Regions from separate parts of the Neobacillus sp. DFD-2R genome, predicted to be linked through region 1. Evidence: a T-box and tRNA genes for the amino acid it is inferred to sense, from the RefSeq annotation. Region 1 holds a T-box; the other holds one or more tRNA genes.
What was found. The T-box of region 1 lies ahead of proS (proline--tRNA ligase). A T-box ahead of a tRNA ligase gene usually reads a tRNA of that ligase, here a tRNA-Pro.
Positions count from the first base shown of each region.

Region 1 (3,396 bases):
CTACAGGTTTTAAGTAGAAGGATGTAATGACATCACTTTCGACTACCTTTCGGTCCACAATAAAGCTGCGGAATCCATCCCAACCGCCTTTTTGGTTAGCTGCATCTTTATACATTTCGGCTTCAACACCGATAAAGGCATCAGCAATTACGCCATAAGCCTGTGCCCATGCATCAATAATTTCATCAGTTGCCGCTTCGCCTAATACATCTTTAATCGCTAGTAAAAGGTGTTTTCCAACAATCGGATAATGCTCGGGTTTGATGCCAAGGCTTCTATGTTTGTGGGCAATTTGGTTTACTACCGGAAGAATAGCTTCTAAATTATCAATATACATCGCTGCAGCGTATACCGTTCCCGCAAGCGCTTTTTGCTGTCTGCCTTGTTTTTGGTTTGCGTGATTAAAAACATTCAATAATTCAGGATGGTTTCCAAACATTAATTGGTAAAAACGTGTAGTAATGGTTTCCCCGTGTTTTTCTAATACCGGTACAGTTGATTTAATAATGTCAATAGTTTTCTGATTTAACAACATAAACACTCCCTATACATTTTCAACATCTACATAGTGATTATATAAAAAAACACACATGGAGTTTGTGATTCAAATCACACTTATTTTCATTTGCAAAAATCAGAATAATTAGTTAGTTTTATTTTTAAAATCCAGGGTATTTTCCAAAAAAGACCCTCCCAAATCGGAAGAGTCCCTTAAAGATGAAATTTTTAGTAAGCTTTTGCCCAATAAACCATCTGTTTTGCATCTTTTCCGCAGCAAACGCATTGGTTCGAAAACTGTTCTTGTTCGAATGGGATACACCTTGAAGATGCCCCGGTTTCTTCCTTAATTTTTTCTTCACAAGCTAAATCTCCGCACCACATGGCTTTAATAAAGCCGGACTTCGCTTCAAGAGTTTGTTTAAATTCATCAAATGTTTTGGCTACTGATGTTCTCTCTTCTCGATGGTTTAATGCTTTCGTATATAAATTTGCTTGAATTTCATCAAGTAATTCAACAAGCTTTGATTCCAGTTGATCCATTGGAACAATTACTTTTTCCAACGTATCCCTTCTTACCAATACGACTTGTTTGTTTTCAATATCCTTTGGCCCCACTTCAAGGCGAACCGGAATACCTTTCATTTCATATTCATTAAATTTCCAGCCAGGCTTTTTATCGCTTGCATCAATATCAACACGGGCTACATTCGAAAGTGATTTTTTCAGGTCATAGGCAAAATCGAGAACGCCTTCTTTATGCTGGGCAATTGGCACAATCATTACCTGGGTTGGTGCAGCATTTGGCGGAATGACAAGTCCGCGGTCATCACCGTGGACCATGATTAAAGCACCGATTATTCTCGTAGTGAAGCCCCATGATGTTTGGTGAACATATTGAAGCTTTCCTTCCTGGTCGGTATATTGAATTCCAAACGCTTCGGCAAAGCCGGTACCAAAGTGGTGGGAAGTTCCGGACTGTAACGCTTTTCCATCATGCATCAAGCTTTCAATTGTATAGGTTAATTTGGCGCCTGCAAATTTTTCCTTTTCTGTTTTTTGTCCTTTTACAACCGGAATGGCAAGAATCTCTTCACAAATAGCAGCATACACATTGAGCATTTTAATGGTCTCTTCAAGAGCGTCTTCATCAGTTGCGTGTGCGGTATGACCCTCCTGCCATAAAAACTCTAACGTTCTTAAAAATGGACGGGTTGTTTTTTCCCAACGAACTACATTTGCCCATTGATTATATAATTTTGGAAGATCCCTATATGAGTGAATAATATTTTTATAATGCTCGCAAAACAACACTTCTGATGTAGGACGGACCACTAATCTTTCTGTCAGTTCCTCGGAACCACCGTGTGTTACCCATGCCACTTCAGGTGCAAATCCCTCAATATGATCTTTTTCTTTTTGAAGCAAGCTTTCAGGAATAAATAACGGCATATATACATTTTCATGCCCGGTTTCTTTAATGCGGCGATCTAGTTCATTTTTTATGTTATCCCAAAGGGCATACCCGTAAGGTCGAATGATCATTGAACCGCGAACACTTGAATAATCGATTAAATCTGCTTTCGTTACTACATCTGTATACCACTGGGCGAAATCCACGTCCATAGCGGTGATATCTTTTACAAATTCCTTTGCCATTTTTGACACCTCATTATTTTTTTAAATATAAAAAGGCCTTAATCCCAAAAAGGGACCAAGGCCTGGCGGTACCACCCTAAATTTAAAAGCTTATGCTTTTACACTTACCATGATAACGGAATTAATCCGCTTGTATCTTCAAAAGATCCGATACAGAACTCAGAGGCAGGTTCAAATGACCGTCTTAAGAAACCTTCCACCAGCCGGTTTCCTCTCTTGGTAAGACCACTTCATTTTACTAATCCTCATCATCGTTTCAAATGTATTTTTTAAAATTATATATTTCTCGACAATAAAAGTCAATATTATGTAATGAAGGAATTTTTATCACCAAAAGTTTTACCCTCTTTATACTCTTTTGTAAATCAGTTAAAATCAATTAAACAATAAATTGAGGTGAAAGCTATGAAAAATGAGGAAAAGAATGATTTAGCTAAAGAGGAAGATGAAAAAAGAATGTTGCTTGAACTCATTAAAATGCAAAATGAAGCATTAAAAAGACTTTATAAAAATACGATTAATAAAGAAACAGAAGATTAAAATCTCCGCTTCTTTTTTTCTCCCATTCGGACGTTCCCAACGTCTTTTTTATTGTATCCTCTTTCTCGTCAATATTCATGAAACGTTCATAAAAACAACCCAAAATTTCCAATGGCATGCAATTTTTCCATTTATAATATCTATATATTGTTTAGTATTTTTGATCACATCCTGTTCCTAAAAACACGATTAAGGAGACATGAAATGAATTTTTTATCTATTATTACAATCGCTATTGTTGTTATTATGAGCGGCTATTCCATTTACCTTGTTAACCGTGAGAAAAATAAATTAGCCTGCATGTCAGGAATGATGATTGCTATGGCCGTTGCAATGATGGCAGGTCTTCTTTTAGGATATGTAATCGGGGTAACTTCCGGTGATATGTTCCTTTCCTGCGGACTCAGTATGATTATTGGTTTTATAATCGGATTCTTAGCAGGTCAGCCAATCGGCATTATGGCGATTCTGGACGGTGCCCTAGCCGGTTTAATGAGCAGCATTATGGGAGCGATGCTCGGCGTTATGCTCCAAATTGAAAATCCAGCCATCATGCTTGGAATTTTACTGGGATTATTTATCATTATTCTTGGTCTAGTTATTATGTTTATTAAAGTTGAAACAAGCGAAAAATTCAACCTTGATACACAGACCATTTCTCCATTTGCGATTTTATCGGCCGGTATCGTCCTCGTGACA
Region 1 covers NZ_CM173228.1:3,735,291-3,738,686, forward strand. Annotated here, with positions in the region: gene hmpA (NO-inducible flavohemoprotein) at 1-532, opposite strand, end outside; gene proS (proline--tRNA ligase) at 727-2,157, opposite strand; T-box leader at 2,205-2,418, opposite strand; gene AC3ANV_RS18680 (hypothetical protein) at 2,563-2,697, shown strand; gene AC3ANV_RS18685 (cupredoxin domain-containing protein) at 2,902-3,396, shown strand, end outside.

Region 2 (3,396 bases), 1.6 Mb from region 1:
AGGTGATCCAGCCGCACCTTCCGATACGGCTACCTTGTTACGACTTCACCCCAATCATCTGTCCCACCTTAGGCGGCTGGCTCCTTACGGTTACCCCACCGACTTCGGGTGTTACAAACTCTCGTGGTGTGACGGGCGGTGTGTACAAGGCCCGGGAACGTATTCACCGCGGCATGCTGATCCGCGATTACTAGCGATTCCGGCTTCATGTAGGCGAGTTGCAGCCTACAATCCGAACTGAGAATGGTTTTATGGGATTGGCTCGACCTTGCGGTTTTGCAGCCCTTTGTACCATCCATTGTAGCACGTGTGTAGCCCAGGTCATAAGGGGCATGATGATTTGACGTCATCCCCACCTTCCTCCGGTTTGTCACCGGCAGTCACCTTAGAGTGCCCAACTGAATGCTGGCAACTAAGATCAAGGGTTGCGCTCGTTGCGGGACTTAACCCAACATCTCACGACACGAGCTGACGACAACCATGCACCACCTGTCACTCTGTCCCCCGAAGGGGAAAGCCCTATCTCTAGGGGTGTCAGAGGATGTCAAGACCTGGTAAGGTTCTTCGCGTTGCTTCGAATTAAACCACATGCTCCACCGCTTGTGCGGGCCCCCGTCAATTCCTTTGAGTTTCAGCCTTGCGGCCGTACTCCCCAGGCGGAGTGCTTAATGCGTTAGCTGCAGCACTAAAGGGCGGAAACCCTCTAACACTTAGCACTCATCGTTTACGGCGTGGACTACCAGGGTATCTAATCCTGTTTGCTCCCCACGCTTTCGCGCCTCAGCGTCAGTTACAGACCAGAAAGTCGCCTTCGCCACTGGTGTTCCTCCACATCTCTACGCATTTCACCGCTACACGTGGAATTCCACTTTCCTCTTCTGCACTCAAGTCCCCCAGTTTCCAATGACCCTCCACGGTTGAGCCGTGGGCTTTCACATCAGACTTAAAGGACCGCCTGCGCGCGCTTTACGCCCAATAATTCCGGACAACGCTTGCCACCTACGTATTACCGCGGCTGCTGGCACGTAGTTAGCCGTGGCTTTCTGGTTAGGTACCGTCAAGGTACCGGCAGTTACTCCGGTACTTGTTCTTCCCTAACAACAGAGCTTTACGACCCGAAGGCCTTCATCGCTCACGCGGCGTTGCTCCGTCAGACTTTCGTCCATTGCGGAAGATTCCCTACTGCTGCCTCCCGTAGGAGTCTGGGCCGTGTCTCAGTCCCAGTGTGGCCGATCACCCTCTCAGGTCGGCTACGCATCGTCGCCTTGGTGAGCCGTTACCTCACCAACTAGCTAATGCGCCGCGGGCCCATCTGTAAGTGACAGCCGAAACCGTCTTTCAGCTTTTCCTCATGTGAGGAAAAGGATTATCCGGTATTAGCTCCGGTTTCCCGAAGTTATCCCAGTCTTACAGGCAGGTTGCCCACGTGTTACTCACCCGTCCGCCGCTAACCTTCAGGAGCAAGCTCCTAAAGATTCGCTCGACTTGCATGTATTAGGCACGCCGCCAGCGTTCGTCCTGAGCCAGGATCAAACTCTCCAAGAAAGTTGATTAGCTCATTTGTTACGTTGGCTTAGCTTCACTTTCTTACGAAAGATCTGCTAATGTTTATTGTTTGTTTACACGTCTTGTTTGTTTAGTTTTCAAAGAACAATATCATGTCGCAAGTGCGACTTTAATATAATAACAAAGTATATCAACCTTGTCAATATATTATTTTTGTTTTTTTTTGGTGGAGCCTAGCGGGATCGAACCGCTGACCTCCTGCGTGCAAAGCAGGCGCTCTCCCAGCTGAGCTAAGGCCCCGTATGTTATTGAAAATGAATGGTCGGGAAGACAGGATTCGAACCTGCGACCCCTTGGTCCCAAACCAAGTGCTCTACCAAGCTGAGCTACTTCCCGATTTATAATGGCGCGCCCGAAAGGAGTCGAACCCATAACCTTCTGATCCGTAGTCAGACGCTCTATCCAATTGAGCTACGGGCGCATTATTTTGAGAGTAATTTTGCTATCGCAAAAAACTTTGGTGCCGAGGACCGGAATCGAACCGGTACGGTAGTCACCTACCGCAGGATTTTAAGTCCTGTGCGTCTGCCAGTTCCGCCACCCCGGCACTGCTTGGAGCGGAAGACGGGATTCGAACCCGCGACCCCCACCTTGGCAAGGTGGTGTTCTACCACTGAACTACTTCCGCATTATAGTAAGTTATTTTGCTTTCCCTAAAAACTTTGGTGCGGGTGAAGGGAGTCGAACCCCCACGCCTTGCGGCGCCAGATCCTAAGTCTGGTGCGTCTGCCAATTCCGCCACACCCGCATTATGGTAAGTTATTTTGCTATCGCAAAAAACTCTGGTGAGCCATGAAGGACTCGAACCTTCGACCCTCTGATTAAAAGTCAGATGCTCTACCAACTGAGCTAATGGCTCAAAAAAATGGTGCCGGCTAGAGGACTTGAACCCCCAACCTACTGATTACAAGTCAGTTGCTCTACCAATTGAGCTAAACCGGCATATATGGTGGAGGATGACGGGCTCGAACCGCCGACCCTCTGCTTGTAAGGCAGATGCTCTCCCAGCTGAGCTAATCCTCCACAATATAAGCCTGGCAACGTCCTACTCTCACAGGGACAAAGTCCCAACTACCATCGGCGCTGAGAAGCTTAACTTCCGTGTTCGGTATGGGAACGGGTGTGACCTTCTCGCCATTGCTGCCAGGCTATTTTCTTTGAGGTTTCATTCCCTCAAAACTGGATAATGCAGAAGAAGTTTGGTAAAAACGAGTTCACCTTGTTCATATATATATGACTTGGTTAAGTCCTCGAACGATTAGTATCAGTCAGCTCCACACGTCACCGCGCTTCCACCTCTGACCTATCAACCTGATCATCTTTCAGGGTTCTTACTAGCTTGACGCTATGGGAAATCTCATCTTGAGGGGGGCTTCATGCTTAGATGCTTTCAGCACTTATCCCGTCCGCACATAGCTACCCAGCGATGCCTTTGGCAAGACAACTGGTACACCAGCGGTGCGTCCATCCCGGTCCTCTCGTACTAAGGACAGCTCCTCTCAAATTTCCTGCGCCCACGACGGATAGGGACCGAACTGTCTCACGACGTTCTGAACCCAGCTCGCGTACCGCTTTAATGGGCGAACAGCCCAACCCTTGGGACCGACTACAGCCCCAGGATGCGATGAGCCGACATCGAGGTGCCAAACCTCCCCGTCGATGTGGACTCTTGGGGGAGATAAGCCTGTTATCCCCGGGGTAGCTTTTATCCGTTGAGCGATGGCCCTTCCATGCGGAACCACCGGATCACTAAGCCCGACTTTCGTCCCTGCTCGACTTGTAGGTCTCGCAGTCAAGCTCCCTTGTGCCTTTACACTCTACGAATGATTT
Region 2 covers NZ_CM173228.1:5,368,573-5,371,968, forward strand. Annotated here, with positions in the region: rRNA gene AC3ANV_RS26990 (16S ribosomal RNA) at 1-1,545, opposite strand, end outside; tRNA gene AC3ANV_RS26995 (tRNA-Ala) at 1,731-1,806, opposite strand; tRNA gene AC3ANV_RS27000 (tRNA-Pro) at 1,826-1,902, opposite strand; tRNA gene AC3ANV_RS27005 (tRNA-Arg) at 1,911-1,987, opposite strand; tRNA gene AC3ANV_RS27010 (tRNA-Leu) at 2,025-2,113, opposite strand; tRNA gene AC3ANV_RS27015 (tRNA-Gly) at 2,120-2,194, opposite strand; tRNA gene AC3ANV_RS27020 (tRNA-Leu) at 2,230-2,314, opposite strand; tRNA gene AC3ANV_RS27025 (tRNA-Lys) at 2,350-2,425, opposite strand; tRNA gene AC3ANV_RS27030 (tRNA-Thr) at 2,433-2,508, opposite strand; tRNA gene AC3ANV_RS27035 (tRNA-Val) at 2,514-2,589, opposite strand; rRNA gene rrf (5S ribosomal RNA) at 2,599-2,714, opposite strand; rRNA gene AC3ANV_RS27045 (23S ribosomal RNA) at 2,805-3,396, opposite strand, start outside.
Region 2: it has a tRNA-Pro gene. The T-box ahead of proS (proline--tRNA ligase) is inferred to sense a tRNA for this amino acid. The anticodon was not compared.